DNA from 2 places in the Microbacterium sp. Beta genome. Region 2 is predicted to be linked to the other one. Evidence: predicted binding sites of a transcription regulator. Region 2 holds the regulator's gene; the other holds the start of a gene.

Region 1 (7,870 bases), on a different contig from region 2:
GAGGAGCTGGCCGGCGAGGGGTTCGTCTCGTCCCTCGAGATCGTCGGTTCCTTCCGCACCTTGCCGGTGTGGACCGGGGACCGCGTGTCGGATCTGGGCACCGTCGAGAAGTGCCTCATCGTCGATGCGGTCGATGCGATGACCTGCGCCGCCTCCACCGCCGCCGTCGAGTCCGGTCTCGAAACGCGGATCGACCGCGTCGACGGCGGAGACGGTGCGCTCATCGGCACCTCGACTCTCGCGGCGAGGTTCACGAGGTGGCAGACGCCCTACCTCGTCATCACCGAGGCATCGCCGGGGAGGGGAGGCCCGGGCGAGATCGTCCGGGTCGAGGCCCCACCCGGTGACCCCATCGTGGTCGAACCGCCGGGCCGCGATCCGGACGGCTGAGCGGACGTCAGCTCGCCGCGGGCACCCGGTCGGCGAGGATCGCGCGGCGCTGGTCGCCGATACGGACGAGGATCAGCGTCGCCTCCTGGTCTCCGCGCAGCGTGAGCTTCTTCCGGAAGGCGGCGGGATCGACATCCACTCCGCGTTTCTTGATCTCCAGGCGTCCGACATCGTTCGCCTTGAGCGCGGCGTTGATCGCCTTGGGGCTCGCCGGAAGCGTCTCCCTGACGCGGAAGGACTGCACGAACGGACTGGTCAGGGCTGCGTCGGATGTCAGATAGGCGATGTGTTCGTCGAGCATGCCGGCGTCGAGACTGCGGGCGACCTCTCCGATCAGCCGCGCGCGGATCACCGCCCCGTCCGGCTCGTGCAGGAAGGCGCCGAGCTCGCGCACGGGCTCATCGGCGGTGTCGGCCGCAGCAATGAGCTCGTGCGAGCGCTCGCCGCGGATCACCAGTGCCGCGCGGCGCACTCCTTCTCGGGCGAGGGATCCGCTCCACACGACGAGTTCGACCACGCTGCCGTCGGCGCTCACCCACTGCGCCTCGGCATCGGCGGGCAGTGCGTCGCGGTCGTGGGCCGGTCCGAGCTTGATGCCGGTCGGGCGACGTGCGGCCACATCGAACGCCCAGTCCAGGGAGGGGGAGTAGTCGTCGGCGGAGACACGCCTGGTCTCGCTGTGCCCGGAGGTGCGTCTGGCCGGGTCCATCCAGACCGCGTCCCCGTCGTCCAGTCTGGAGAGGGCTTCCTCCGCCGTCTCGTGCCGCACCGCGGCGTCGTCGCCGAACGGCGCCAGGTTGTATGCCGCGATGGCGGAGGTGACCTCGTCGGCGTCGACGGCGTGCACTTGGAGTCCGGCTCCGGCGAAGGCGAGCGCATCGCCGCCGATACCGCAGCCGAGGTCGGCTACACGGGTGAAGCCCGACTGACGGATGCGCTGGGCGTGCCGTGCCGCGACACCGAGCCGCGTCGCCTGCTCGAGGCCGGCCCTGGTGAAGAGCATGCGGGCGGCGAAGGGGCCGAACTTCGTCGCTGCCCTCGACCGCAGGTGCGCCTGCCCGACGACGGCGGACACGAGGTCGGGGGAGTGGCCGGCCGCACGCAGCCGCGACACCGCTCGCGCGACCTCGGTGGTCGACTCGATGGGACCGGTCGTGTCGAGAAGCTCGAGACCTTCGGGGGTGAGCAGGGCGCGCAGCTCGGACATCTCCACGGTCTCAGCCTAATCGGCCGCGCCTCGAGTCGAACCGCGTCGCTCACTGGCACTCGCATTGCGTGAGTGCCAGCCGAGCGCCTAGACTGGATTAGCACTCTCGGGTTGAGAGTGCGAACAAGTCTTTCGTGTCAGCGTCAAGAAAGAAGAGGTAGACCGTGTCGGTTTCCATCAAGCCGCTCGAGGACCGCATCGTCATCAAGCAGGTCGAGGCCGAGCAGACCACCGCGAGTGGCCTGGTCATCCCCGACACCGCCAAGGAGAAGCCCCAGGAGGGCGAGGTCGTGGCGGTCGGCCCCGGCCGCATCGACGACAACGGCAACCGTGTTCCGCTCGACGTCGCCGTCGGCGACCGCGTGCTCTACAGCAAGTACGGCGGCACCGAGGTGAAGTTCGGCGCAGACGAGTTCCTCGTCCTGTCGGCTCGCGACGTCCTGGCGGTCGTCGTCCGCTGATCTGCTGAACCTGTTCCCCGCCTCTCATGAGGGGCAGGGTGAGGTCCTCGAAGGGGGCCCGGATGCGTCTCGCATCCGGGCCCCCTTCTGCGTCCGCCAGCGGGCATCCCTTTCCTGCCAAACTCCGCCGGGAGGCTCAGCCGTCGCGGTCCGTATCCTCGCCGCGGGCATAGGGTTGTGCGGTGACCCCAGAGACGACCCGCGCCACGCAGACCGCCGGAGTCGCCTACGCCGGAGGGGCGTACCTCCTCTGGGGCGTGCTTCCCCTCTACTTCCTCCTCCTCGTTCCGACGGGTCCGTGGGAGGTCGTGGCCTGGCGGGTGCTGCTCTCCTTCGTCTTCTGCGTCCTGCTGCTCACCGTCACGCGCGGTTGGGTGGCCTTCGGCGTCATCATCCGCCAGCCGAAGCTGCTGGGGTTGACCGCGCTGGCGGGCCTGCTGATCTATGTGAACTGGCAGGTGTTCCTGATCGGAACGCTCAGCGGCAACGTCGTCGAGACGAGCCTGGGGTACTTCATCAACCCGATCACGACGGTGCTGCTGGGTGTCTTCGTGCTGAAGGAGCGCATCCGCCGATTGCAGTGGGCAGCCATCGCCATCGCGGCTATCGCCGTCATCGTGATCGTCGTCGCCTACCGGCAGTTCCCGTGGATCGCGCTGTCGCTGACCGCGTCCTTCGGCGTGTACGGGCTCATCAAGAAGAAGATCGGCCCTGCGGTCGATGCGATCAGCGGCCTGACTCTGGAGTCGTTCTGGCTGATCCCCATCGCGGTGGCGCAGCTGATCATCGTCGCGCTCACGTCGGGCATCACGATGGGCGCGAACGGGTGGGCGCACGCGTTGCTGCTGGCCTTCGCCGGTGTCGCCACGGCGGTTCCGCTGCTGCTCTTCGCCGCGGGAACCCGACGCATCAACCTCACGGTGATCGGCATGATCCAGTTCATCACCCCCGTCATGCAGTTCCTCATCGGGGTCCTGGTGCTGCACGAGCCGATGCCGGCCGAGCGCTGGGCCGGCTTCATCATCGTGTGGATTGCGATCGGCGTCTTCGTGGTCGACCTCCTGCTCGCCGCGCGACGAGGGCGCAGGATTCCACGGGTCGAAGCCGCCTGATCCCGAGGACCACGGGTCAGGGAACCCGGTCCCGGATCGTTAACGCACCGAGACACTTGCACCCCCTGCGCGCGATACTCACGCCCTAGTGTTAGAGCACCCGATTGTGGTCACATTCCACGTTCAGTTACGCAAGGGAGCATCATGAACGCATTGAAGGGCTCGCGAACCGCGAAGGTCTTCGCCGGGATCGCACTGGTCAGTGCATCCGCCATCGTCATCGCTGGTTGCAGCAGCACTCCGAGCGGGGAGAGCGGCGGCAGTGACAAGCCCGCAGCCGATCTGACGCTCAAGCTCGGCTCGCTGCTTCCGCAGACCGGCTCGCTGGCGTTCCTCGGCCCGCCCATGGAGTCGGGCGTCGGGCTGGCCGTCCAGGAGGTCAACGACGCGGCTGCCGGCATCACGATCGACCTGACGGCCGAAGACGAGGGCGACACCGACACCAAGGCCTACGAGACCTCGATCACCAAGCTGCAGGGCGCCGGCGTCTCCGCCATCGTCGGAGCTGCCGCATCCGGCGTCTCCAAGCTCATCCTCGACGGCAACGTCAGCGCCGGGATCCTCCAGATCTCCGCGTCGAACACCTCGCCCGACTTCACCACGTGGGATGACAACGGTCTGTACTTCCGCACCGCCCCCAGCGACCTGCTGCAGGGCGAGGTGCTCGGCAACCTCATCGCCGAGGACGGCGCGAAGACGCTCGGCATCATCTACCAGAACGACGCGTACGGCACGGGCCTCGACGCGGCGATCAAGGAGACCTTCGAGGGCACCGGCGGCGAGATCGTCGCCGAGGCGTCGTTCAACGTCGGCGACGCGCAGTTCGACGCCCAGGTCGAGACGATCAAGGCGCAGAACCCCGACGCGGTCGCGATCGTGTCGTTCGACCAGTTCAAGACCATTGCGCCGCTGCTGGTGAACGCCGGCATCTCGGCCGACAAGTTCTACATGGTCGACGGCAACCTGTCCGACTACGGCTCGGAGATCCCGGTCTCGCTCGAGGGCGCGCAGGGAACCAAGGCCGGCCCCGCACTCGCCGACGACTTCACCTCGCGTCTGCAGGACTTCTGGACGGGCGAGGGCAACGCCGAGGTCAAGGACTTCACCTACGCGGCTGAGGCGTACGACGCCGTCATCCTCGTGGCGCTGGCCTCCCTGGCCGCTGGCTCGACGGACGGCGCGGACATCGCGGCCAAGATGCAGGAGGTGTCGGGCGGCTCCGGTGACGGCAAGAAGTGCACCAGCTTCGCCGACTGCGCCAAGATCATCAACGACGGCGGCACGGCCGACTACGACGGCTACTCCGGTGACGTCACGTTCGATGAGGCCGGCGACCCGCAGGGTGCGTCGATCGGCATCTACAAGTACGGTGCCGACAACATGATCACCCGCACCAACTGATCAGACGATCACACGACGAAGGCCCCGGATCCGATCCGGGGCCTTCGTCGTGGTGTCGGCGGCTTTCTCGCTCGCGGCTTCTCGCTCGCCGCTCAGGCGGCGTCGGTGCCGAGCGTGCCGAGATAGAGACCGATGACCTTGGGGTCGTTCAGCAGGTCCCTGCCACTTCCCTCGTGCGCGTCCTTGCCCTGATCGAGGACGTACCCTCGGTCGCAGATCTGCAGGCAGCGTCGAGCATTCTGCTCCACCATGATCGTCGTGACACCGGCCTTGTTGATGTCGGAGACCCGGATGAACGCGTCGTCCTGTCGCACGGGGGAGAGGCCGGCCGACGGCTCGTCGAGCAGCAGCACCGATGGGTCCATCATGAGGGCACGGGACATGGCGACCATCTGCCGCTCACCACCGGAGAGCGAACCGGCGCGCTGCTTGAGGCGCTTGCCCAGCTCAGCGAAGATGCCGGTGACGAACTCGAGTCGCTCGTCGTAGATCTTGGGGTTCTGGTACAGCCCCATCTGCAGGTTCTCCTCGATCGACAGCGAGGGGAAGACGTTGTTGGTCTGCGGCACGAAGGCCACTCCGCGCCGGACGAGCTTGTCGGCCTTCAGACCCACGATGCTCTCACCCTTCACCGTGATGTCGCCGCTTCGCACGTTCACGAGCCCGAAGATGGCCTTCAGGAGAGTGGACTTCCCCGCCCCGTTCGGACCGATGATCCCGATCAGCTCTCCCTGCCGCGCCACGAGGTTGGCACCGTTGAGGATGTTCACACCGGGAAGATAGCCGGCATGGACGTCGGTCAGCTTCACGACGACATCGCCCTGAGCCGCGCTCGTCGCTGCATCGGTCGGCGTTTCCCCGCTCATGCGGTGCCCCTTCCCTCGGTATCGGTATCGGTATCGGTAGCGGTGCCGGGAACCGGATCGGTCGCCTCGAGCTCGGCCTCCGCCTCCGCTTCGATCTCCTCGCGGAGCCTGCTGGCGGCGGCATCGGGGAGCACCGGGATACGTCCGGTGACGGCGCCGAGGTCCACGTCCTGGTGTGCACCGAGGTACGCGTCAACGACAGCCGGGTTCTCCATGACCTCGTCGGGAGGGCCCTCCGCGACGACCCGCCCCTCGGCCATCACGATCACCCAGTCGGCGATGTGACGCACCATGTGCATGTCGTGCTCGACGAAGAGCACGGTCATGCCCTCCTCCTTCAGGTCGAGGATGTGGTCGAGGAGCGACTGCGTGAGCGCGGGGTTGACGCCGGCCATGGGCTCGTCGAGCATCACCAGCGTCGGGTCGCTCATCAGCGCCCTGGCCATCTCGAGGAGCTTGCGCTGGCCGCCCGAGAGGGCCGCGGCGAAGTCCTTCTCCTTCGCGTCGAGCTTGAAGCGCGTCAGCAGTTCGCGCGCCTTGGCCTCGATCTCGTCGTCCTGTGCCCTCCACAGGAAGGGGAACAGGCTGGACCAGAATCCCTCACCGCGCTGATGCGGAGCGCCCAGCTTCATGTTCTCGAGCACCGTGAGCAGCGAGAGCGACTTGGTGAGCTGGAACGTGCGTACCTGGCCCATCCTGGCCACCTTGAACGACGGCACCCCGGAGAGGCTCGTGCCGTCGAACGACCACGTGCCGCTGTTGGGCTTGTCGAATCCGCAGAGCAGGTTGAAGAGCGTCGTCTTGCCTGCTCCGTTCGGGCCGATCAGCGCGGTGATGGCTCCTCGGGGGACTTCGAGGTGATCGACGTCGACGGCGGTCAGGCCTCCGAAGCGACGCTGGACGGCGTCGACGACGAGGATCGGATCGACCTTCGCGACTCCGGGCTTCACCTCACCCTTGGTCAGGCCGGTGGTCTTCGGGCGTCGGATGCTCCCCGTGGAGGGAGCCGCGGTCACCGCGGCGTCCGCCGAGCCGGGGACCTGTTCCGGGGTCAGTTCATTTGACAAAGGTCATCTCCCTCTTGTCTCCGAGGATGCCCTGCGGGCGGAAGATCACGAGCAGCATCAGGGCGATGCCGACGAAGACGAAGACGAGGGTCGACGCCTGGCTGTCGGTCATCGGCAGCAGCCCGGCCTTCGCCATCGACGGGAGCAGGTTGGCCATGAAGGCGAACACCACCCAGAAGAGCACCGCACCGAGCGTGGGTCCGAACACCGTGGCCGCGCCTCCCAGGAGGAGGATCGTCCACAGGAAGAACGTCAGCGACGTCGAGTAGCTGCCGGGGACGACCGCGGAGGGGAGGACGAAGACGATCCCACCCGCGGCGCCGATCACACCACCCACGACGAGCGCCTGCATCTTGTAGGCGAAGACGTTCTTGCCCAGCGAGCGCACCGCGTCCTCGTCTTCGCGGATGCCCTTGAGCACGCGGCCCCACGGGCTGCGCATCAGCGCCCACACCAGCAGGATGGCGACGACCAGGACGATCACGCCGAACACGCGGTTCCAGAGGTCGTTCGCGCTGTACGTCCAGGGTCCGAACCCGTAGGTCCCCGGCGGGATGGGGTTCGCGTCGCGGAATCCGCCGTTGTACTGGGCGAGGCCGTCGGCGCTGTTGGTCCATTCGTCGAACACCTGCGTGGTGAAGAGGAGACGGACGATCTCGCCCGCGGCGATCGTGGCGATCGCGAGATAGTCGGCGCGGAGCCGCAGCGTCGGTATGCCCAGGAGCACGGCGAAGAGGGCGCCGCCGACCAGGCCGATCAGCATGCCGATCCACCACGGCAGGCCGAAGCTGAGCACCGAGATGGCGTAGCCGTAGCCGCCGATCGCCATGAACGCCGCCATGCCGAAGTTGAGCAGTCCGGCGTATCCGAAGTGCACGGCGAGGCCGGTCGCCGCGAGCGCGTAGGCGATGGTGACCGGGCTGAACAGGTAGACGGCCGTGTTCGAGAAGATGCTTCCGAAGTCCATGGCGATCAGCCCAACCTTTCCCTGCGTCCGAGCAGCCCTTGAGGTCTCACGAGGAGGATGAGGATGAGGATCACGAGAGCACTCGCATACTTGAGGTCGGACGGGATCCACAGCGTCGACACCTCGACAGCCATGCCGACGATGAGCGATCCGACCAGAGCGCCGAACGCCGTGCCGAGGCCGCCGAGGGTGATCGCGGCGAAGATCAGCAGGAGCATCTGCATCCCCATGTCCCACTTCACACCGGGGCGGAAGTACGCCCACAGGATGCCGGAGATGGCGGCGAGCGTTCCCGCGAGGATCCAGACGTAACGGATCACACGGTCGACGTCGATCCCGGACGCGGCAGCGAGCTGCGGGTTGTCGGAGATCGCGCGGGTGGCCTTGCCGATGCGGGTG
Region 2 (7,870 bases):
AGGGATACGGGATGGTCGTGCCGTAGCCCTCGCAGGTGCCGCAGGGCTGAGAGGTGACCACGTTGCCGAGCAGGCTGCGCACCTGACGCTGCACGTGGCCGGAGCCGCCGCAGATGTCGCACGTGACCGGCGAGGTGCCCTCCTGACAGCACGACCCCTGACACGTCTCGCACAGCACGGCGGTGTCGACCTCGATGTCCCGATGCGCCCCGAACACGACGTCGCCGAGGTCGAGCGTGACCCGGACGAGGGCGTCCTGGCCCCGCTCCCGACGCGACCGTGGACGCGCACCGCGCCCTCCCCCCTGAGAAGCACCGAAGAACGTCTCGAAGATGTCGCCGAAACCGCCGAAGCCGCCGAAGTTCCCCGCGGCGCCGTCTCCGCCGCCCATGTCGTAGCGGCGGCGTGACTCGTCGTCGCTGAGGACGTCGTACGCATGCGTGACGAGCTTGAACTTCTCCGCAGCGTCGTCCCCGGGGTTCACATCCGGGTGCAGCTGCCGGGCAAGGCGTCGGTACGCCTTCTTGATCTCATCGGTGGAAGCGTCCCGGGACACCCCGAGAACCTCATAGTGGTCCGCCACAATCGCCTTTCTGCGTGTGTTCTCGTGGCGACCGCGTCAGCGGCCGGCCTCGTCTTCGTCGAGCATCCGCGACAGGTAGCGGGCCACGGCCCGCGCTGCGGCGAGATTGCTCGGGTAGTCCATGCGCGTCGGCCCCATCACGCCGACTCGCGCCGTGCCGCTGGGGGCGGCGTAGTTGCTGGCCACGATCGACGCCTCACCGAGGCCGAAGGGGGCATTCTCTGTGCCGATGCTGGCCGCGAGACCGTGCTCGTCGGTCACCATCTCGCTCATCAGTCGCAGCAGCGTCACCTGCTCCTCGATCGCCTCGAGAAGCGGATGGATGCTCCCGCGGAAGTCCTGTTCCCGACGCGCGAGGGTGGCCGCCCCCGCCATCACCAGACGTTCCTGACGGAAGCCGCCGAGCTCGTCGACGACGACGCCGGCGAGCGTGCGGAGCACCGCGTCCTGAGGCTTGTCCTCCGCCCCGAGCAGCAGCTGGAGACGGTCGGATGCCTCACCGATGCCCTGCCCGGTGATCAACGACGACAGGCGTGCACGCAGCACCGCGAGGTCGGACTCGTCGATGATCTCCGGCAGGGGGGCGATCCGCTGTGACACGCCGCCGGCATCGGTGACCAGAACGATCAGCAGCCGGTTCGGTGCCAGAGCCACCAGCTCGACATGCGTCACGTGCGCACGCGCGAACGACGGATACTGTGCGAGCGCGACCTGACCCGTCAGCTGCGTCAGCACCCGCACCGTGCGCACCATCAGGTCGTCGAGATCGGCCGGTTCGCCCAGGAACGACTCGATCGCCGAGCGCTGTGCCGAAGAGAGCGGGCGCAACTGGGCGAGATGATTCACGAAGACGCGGTAGCCCTTGTCTGTGGGAACCCTTCCCGACGAGGTGTGCGGAGCGGTGATCAGCTCTTCATCCTCGAGCAGCGCCATGTCGTTTCGGATCGTGGCGGCCGAGACGCCGAAGGAATGCCTGTCGACGATCGACCGGCTGCCGACGGGTTCGTGGGTCTCGACGTAGTCCTGCACGATCGCGCGGAGAACCTGCAGCCCTCGCTCTGTGACCATCGCCCTTCCCTTCCGCTGGCACTCGGACGTTCAGAGTGCCAATCCTACCCCGTGCAACTGCGGGTTCTCCGTACCGCGGACCGACGACTCTAGGATGACGCTCATGACCTCCTCCCCGCATGCCACCCTGTCGACCGGCATCGTTCGTGGCGTCGAGGAGGCGGGGATCGTCCGCTACCTCGGCATCCCGTATGCCATGGCGCCGTTCGGCGAGCACAGGTTCCGCGAGCCGCAGCCTGTCGCGACCTGGGACGGCGTGCGCGACGCACTGGAGTTCGGCCCCACTCCGCCTCAGGTTCCGTATGCGGGCGCCATCGGCGAGCTGCTCGGCTCGGTGCGGATCGACGGAGACGACATCCTCACGGCGAACGTCTGGGCTCCGACCGACGCCTCCGGCGCCCCCGTGCTGCTCTGGATCCACGGCGGCGCGCTCGAACGCGGCACCGCCGCTCTTCCGCTCTATGACGGCGCTGTCTTCGCGCAGGCGGGAATCGTCTTCGTGTCGATCAACTACCGACTCGGCTCGGAGGGGTTCTCCGTCTTGGAGGGCGCCCCACGGAACCTCGGCCTGCGCGATGCGGTCGCGGCCCTCGAGTGGGTGCACCGTGAGGTCGCCGCTCTCGGCGGCGACCCGACACGGATAACGGCGATGGGCGAGTCCGCCGGTGGAGCCATCGTCGCCGGACTCCTCGCTCGGGCGGACTCCCGCGCACTCATCAGTCGCGCCATCATCGAGTCCGGACCACTCCAGGCGCAGACTCCGAAGAAGGCCGGACGTGTGACGGCTCGACTCGCGAAGCGACTCGGAGTACGAGCCGACCGCGCCTCTTTCGCCGCTCTGACGCCCGAGAAGCTGTTGGACGCACGGAAAGCTCAATCCGCCGGATCGTCTCCCCTCGGCGGGGCTCCGGCGTTCCAGTTGGCGATCGACCCCGAGAGCCTTCCCCGGTCACCGCACGAGGTGCTTCGCGAGATCGACACGCCGCTACTCATCGGGAGCAACACCGACGAGTATCGGCTCTGGTTCCCACCGGAGGTGCTGGCAGGCATCGGAGAGTTCAAGCTGCAAGCCGCGCGACTGCTCTCCCGCATCCCTCGACGTGCGGTGGCGGCCTATCGATCCGCGTTCCCCGACGCCGGCGCTGGAGAGATCCTGGGGCAGCTCGTCACGGACGTGATGCTGCGTGCTCCGTTGAGCCGGGTGGCAGCCGCGCGCCCGGAGAAGACGCACGTCTACGAGTTCGCCTGGCCGAGTCCCGTCCGCGATCTCCGCGCGGCACACGCGCTCGAGCTCGGGTTCGTGTTCGATCGCCTCGATGACGACGAAGCCGCGCGTCTGGCAGGTCCCGACGCTCCGCGTGATCTCGCAGCCGAGATGAACACGTCGTGGGTCGGGTTCGTGACGTCGGGCGATCCTGGCTGGCCGGCCTACGGTGACGATCGCCTCACGCGGGTGTTCGATGCCAGGAGCACGACGGTGCCCCAACGACGTGCGGCGGCGATGGATCTGCTCCCCGGGTGACGAACGCTTCAGCCTTCAGTCGGTCAGTTCGCGGACGACGGCATCGGCGAGCAGGCGACCGCGTAGCGTCAGCTGCACGCGCCCTTGAAGCGCTGCGAGTGGTTCGACGAGACCGTCGGCGATGAGTCCGGCGACCCTGCTCCGGTTCGCCCTCGGGACGTCGTCGATCGCGATCCCCTCGCGGATGCGGCTGAGCAGCAGGATCCGCTCGAGCGTGCGCGAGTCGTCGTCCGGGCGCTCGGTGCCTGCTGCCGGCGACTCGGATGCGGCAAGGCGCTGGGCGTACGCCGCGGGGTGCTTCACGTTCCACCAGCGCAGACCGGCGACGTGACTGTGCGCTCCGGGACCGAAGCCCCACCAGTCGTTCCCCCGCCAGTACGCGAGGTTGTGTCGGGAGCGACGATCGGGCGTGCGCGCCCAGTTGCTCACCTCGTACCAGTCGAAGCCGCCGGCAGCGAGTCGGGCGTCGGCGAGCTCGTACATGTCGGCCTGGAGATCGTCGTCGGGGGTCGGCACCTCCCCGCGGCGGATCTGACGCGCGAGCTTGGTTCCGTCTTCGATGATGAGCGCGTAGGCCGAGATGTGGTCCGGCTCCAGCGCGAGTGCGGCATCGAGCGACGCCTGCCAGTCGGCGAGGGACTCCCCCGGTGCGCCGTAGATCAGGTCCACGCTCACGGCAAGGCCCGCATCCTTCGCGGCGGCGACGGCCGTGCGCACGTTCTCCGGGCGGTGCGTGCGATCGAGGGCGGCGAGCACGTGGGGAACGGCAGACTGCATGCCGACCGACATCCTCGTGACTCCTGCTCGTGCCAAGGTGTGCGCCACTTCGGGCGTCACCGTGTCGGGGTTCGCCTCGACCGTGACCTCCGCGCCCGCTGCCAGGCCGAACGCATCTGTCGCCGCTCCGAGCATGCGTGCGAGGTCGCCGGCGGGGAGAAGCGTGGGAGTACCGCCGCCGAAGAACACGGTGTCCATCGGCCGCAGCGCTCCCGCGTCATCCAGCACTCGACGAGCGAGGGCGATCTCCGCGATCAACGTCGACGCGTAGTCCTCCTGCTTCGCCCCGCGCAGCTCGGTCGAGGTGTACGTGTTGAAGTCGCAGTAGCCGCAGCGCACGGTGCAGAACGGGATGTGCAGGTAGGCGGAGAACGGCACATGCTCATCGATCCGAAGATCTGCGGGCAAGCGCCCGTCCGCCGGGGCGGGGTCTCCGAGAGGAAGTGGTCCCGCCATCAGACGGGAGTCGCGTACAGCGGGGAGATCGCCCGAAGATAGCGCGCGAAGAGCTCGCGGCGGCGACGCTTCACGAGAGCGGGGATCGTGCGGTAGAGCAGGCCGTTCGGCGCGTCGAAGGCGCGCACGGTGAACCACACCTCGTCGTTGTCTTCACGCCAGTCCACGTCGAACGACTCTTCTCCGCTGACCACCGATCCGCCGACGGTTCCGAGGACGAACCCGACACGACGGGTCTCCTCCGTGACGGAGATCACGCGGAGCTCGGAGTCGGCGCGCATGCCCGCGACGCGCCCGCGGAGGTGCAGGGTCATCCCCGCGCCGACGAACGGCATGCCCTCCGCGTCGTAGCGCTGCTCGACGTCGCGCTTGCTCGGAGCGATCGGGTTGCCCTCGGCGTCGAAGCTCACGCCCGCATAGGCAGGTCCCGGTGCGGGGCGCACGTCTTCGACCGTCAGGCCGGCAGCGCGCTGTGCCGTCCACGACAGAAGCGCTTCTCCGGCGGTCTGGAAGCGTTCGATCCCGCTGCCGATCCGCCAGGATTCCTCCGCCGGGATGCTGCGCTCCGGCGGGTACTGCATCAGATCCGGAGCATGGGTCGCACCCACGGCCGCATAGTCCACCGTGTCGTCTCGGAAAGTCCCGCGCCGCATGACTTCCACCCTACTTCGGGTTACCTGAGCGAACACCCCCACGCGCCGCGGAGCGTCACATCGTGGCTCAGCGCGAGACCGACGACGCCCCCGCCTCATCCTGAACGATGCGGACATACCGGTCGTGCGTGGCTCGCTGCAGCAGCAGGAGCGCCGGCGCCAGCAATCGCCAGAACCACGTCGAAGGACGCGAGACCGATCGCGCGACGAAAACGCCGTGCTCGTCGATCAGGAACGACTCCTCGCCGTAGATCGGATGCCCAGGACGGGTTTCGTAGCCGAAGCCGTTCTCATCCGCCCATACGACCCGGACGGGCTCCACGAATCGAATACCGAGCAGACGCTTCGCGAGCACGCCCTCGACGCCTGCGGCAGGCGCACCGGCAGGGACTTCGAATCCCGCACGGCGCTTGAACTCCCACGAGCTCACCAGCGCGGCGACCGCAGTTCGCGCGGCAGGGCCGACGACCGTTGAACGCTCGGAGAGGCGCATCCCCTTCGGCACCGCGCGGATCGGGCCGCGCGTCACCCCCCGCTCATACGCCGGGAACGGCACCGGTTACTTCTTTTCCTTGCCTTCGACATCGCCGGAGAGCGCAGCGATGAACGCCTCCTGCGGCACCTCGACACGGCCCACCATCTTCATGCGCTTCTTGCCCTCCTTCTGCTTCTCGAGGAGCTTGCGCTTGCGGGTGATGTCGCCGCCGTAGCACTTGGCCAGCACGTCCTTGCGGATCGCGCGGATCGTCTCGCGGGCGATGATGCGTGCGCCGATCGCGGCCTGGATCGGCACCTCGAACTGCTGGCGAGGGATGAGCTTGCGCAGCCGCTCCGCCATCATCGTGCCGTAGGCGTAGGCCTTGTCGCGGTGCACGATCGAACTGAAGGCATCGACCTTCTCCCCCTGCAGGAGGATGTCGACCTTCACCAGGTCGGCTTCCTGCTGCCCTGAGGGCTCGTAGTCGAGCGACGCATACCCCTGGGTCTTCGACTTCAGCTGATCGAAGAAGTCGAAGACGATCTCGCCGAGCGGCATGTTGTAGCGCAGCTCGACGCGCTCCTCGGAGAAGTACTCCATGCCGAGCAACGTGCCTCGACGCGACTGGCACAGCTCCATGACGGTGCCGACGTAGTCCTTGGGCAACAGGATGGCCGCCTTGACCATGGGCTCCGACACCGAGCCGATGCGCCCATCGGGGTACTCGCTCGGGTTCGTGACGGTGACGGTCTCGCCGGTGTCGCTCGTGAGCACCTCGTAGATCACGCTGGGCGCCGTGGTGATGAGATCGAGTCCGAACTCCCGCGCAAGACGCTCGGTCACGATCTCCAGGTGCAGGAGTCCGAGGAAGCCGCAGCGGAATCCGAACCCGAGGGCGACCGAGGTCTCCGGTTCGTACTGCAGGGAGGCATCGGAGAGCTTCAGCTTGTCCAGGGCCTCGCGGAGCTCCGCATAGTCGCTGCCGTCGATCGGGTAGATGCCCGAGAACACCATCGGTTTCGGGTCGGTGTATCCGGGGAGCGCTTCGGATGCGGGCTTGCGGGCGTTCGTGATCGTGTCGCCGACCTTGGAGAGACGGACGTCCTTCACGCCGGTGATGAGGTAGCCGACCTCACCGACCCCGAGCCCCTTGGTGGGAGTCGGTTCCGGGCTGGACACGCCGACCTCGAGAGCCTCGTGGTTCGCGCCCGTCGACATCATCTGGATGCGCTCGCGGGGCGACAGGCTGCCGTCGATCATGCGGACGTACGTGACGACGCCGCGGTACGCGTCATAGACCGAGTCGAAGATCATGGCGCGGGCCGGAGCATCCGCGTCACCCCTCGGCGCCGGGATCTCCTGGACGAGCCTGTCGAGCAGGTCCTCCACGCCGGCACCGGTCTTACCGGAGACCCGCAGCACATCCTCCGGCTTCCCGCCGATGAGGGAGGCCAGCTCCTTCGCGTACTTCTCCGGGTCGGCCGCCGGGAGGTCGATCTTGTTCAGCACCGGGATGATGTGGAGATCGTTCTCGAGCGCGAGGTACAGGTTGGCGAGGGTCTGCGCTTCGATGCCCTGTGCGGCGTCGACGAGCAGGATCGCTCCCTCGCAGGCGGCGAGGGACCGGGACACCTCGTACGTGAAGTCGACGTGACCCGGGGTGTCGATCATGTTCAACGCGACGGTCTGCCCATCCAGCTCCCAGGGCATCCTGACCGCCTGGCTCTTGATGGTGATGCCGCGCTCACGCTCGATGTCCATACGGTCGAGGTACTGCGCGCGCATGTCGCGATCCGAGACGACGCCCGTGATCTGGAGCATGCGGTCGGCGAGCGTCGACTTGCCGTGGTCGATGTGGGCGATGATGCAGAAATTACGGATCTGCGCAGCCGGCGTCGCAGCAGGCTGAAGAGGGGTGAGAGCGCGTGGGGACATGTCCACTCGATTGTACGGTCAGGGGAGGCTAATCCCCGATTCGGCCATACCGGTGATAGTCTCCCGAAGTTGCCAGGGAAAATCCGTGACACCGGATCCCGCAAGCGATAAGACTCCGTCATACACCCCGTGATGGTCGTCGCGTCGCAGAGTTCGGTGGATGGCGATTGTGTATCCAACTGACTCAGCGTTGCGTCGGCAGATCCCGAGCGCGTCTGTAGAAGAGAAAGACTTACCCCCCTTGATCAAGTACCTCTTGCGCCGAGCACTCGGCTGGCTGCTCATGATCGTGGTCGCCACGAACCTCACGTTCTTCCTGGCGTGGGGCTTCCTCGATCCGCGCAGCAACTATGTCGGGCGCCGACCTCCGCTCTCTCCTGAGCAGATCGACAACGTCC

Evidence for each region. The regulator HrcA, encoded in region 2, represses chaperone genes, less so after heat shock. The targets are predictions, from matches to a motif close to TTNGCACTCGNNNNNNNCGAGTGCNAA.
Region 1: the regulator HrcA is predicted to act here: its motif matches at 1,650-1,676, upstream of groES (co-chaperone GroES).

The regions. Positions count from the first base shown of each region.
Region 1 is NZ_SCOG01000043.1:3,189-11,058, reverse strand. Features, by position in the region: partial or broken gene FFS56_RS20060 (hypothetical protein) at 1-390, shown strand, start outside; gene FFS56_RS20055 (class I SAM-dependent methyltransferase) at 398-1,603, opposite strand; gene groES (co-chaperone GroES) at 1,762-2,058, shown strand; gene rarD (EamA family transporter RarD) at 2,241-3,170, shown strand; gene FFS56_RS20040 (ABC transporter substrate-binding protein) at 3,315-4,571, shown strand; gene FFS56_RS20035 (ABC transporter ATP-binding protein) at 4,664-5,437, opposite strand; gene FFS56_RS20030 (ABC transporter ATP-binding protein) at 5,434-6,426, opposite strand; gene FFS56_RS20025 (branched-chain amino acid ABC transporter permease) at 6,494-7,471, opposite strand; gene FFS56_RS20020 (branched-chain amino acid ABC transporter permease) at 7,477-7,870, opposite strand, start outside.
Region 2 is NZ_SCOG01000003.1:82,302-90,171, reverse strand. Features, by position in the region: gene dnaJ (molecular chaperone DnaJ) at 1-583, opposite strand, end outside; gene hrcA (heat-inducible transcriptional repressor HrcA) at 620-1,651, opposite strand; gene FFS56_RS04570 (carboxylesterase family protein) at 1,755-3,173, shown strand; gene hemW (radical SAM family heme chaperone HemW) at 3,189-4,406, opposite strand; gene FFS56_RS04560 (DUF1990 family protein) at 4,406-5,059, opposite strand; gene FFS56_RS04555 (DUF1990 family protein) at 5,127-5,588, opposite strand; gene lepA (translation elongation factor 4) at 5,619-7,472, opposite strand; gene FFS56_RS04545 (ABC transporter permease) at 7,714-7,870, shown strand, end outside.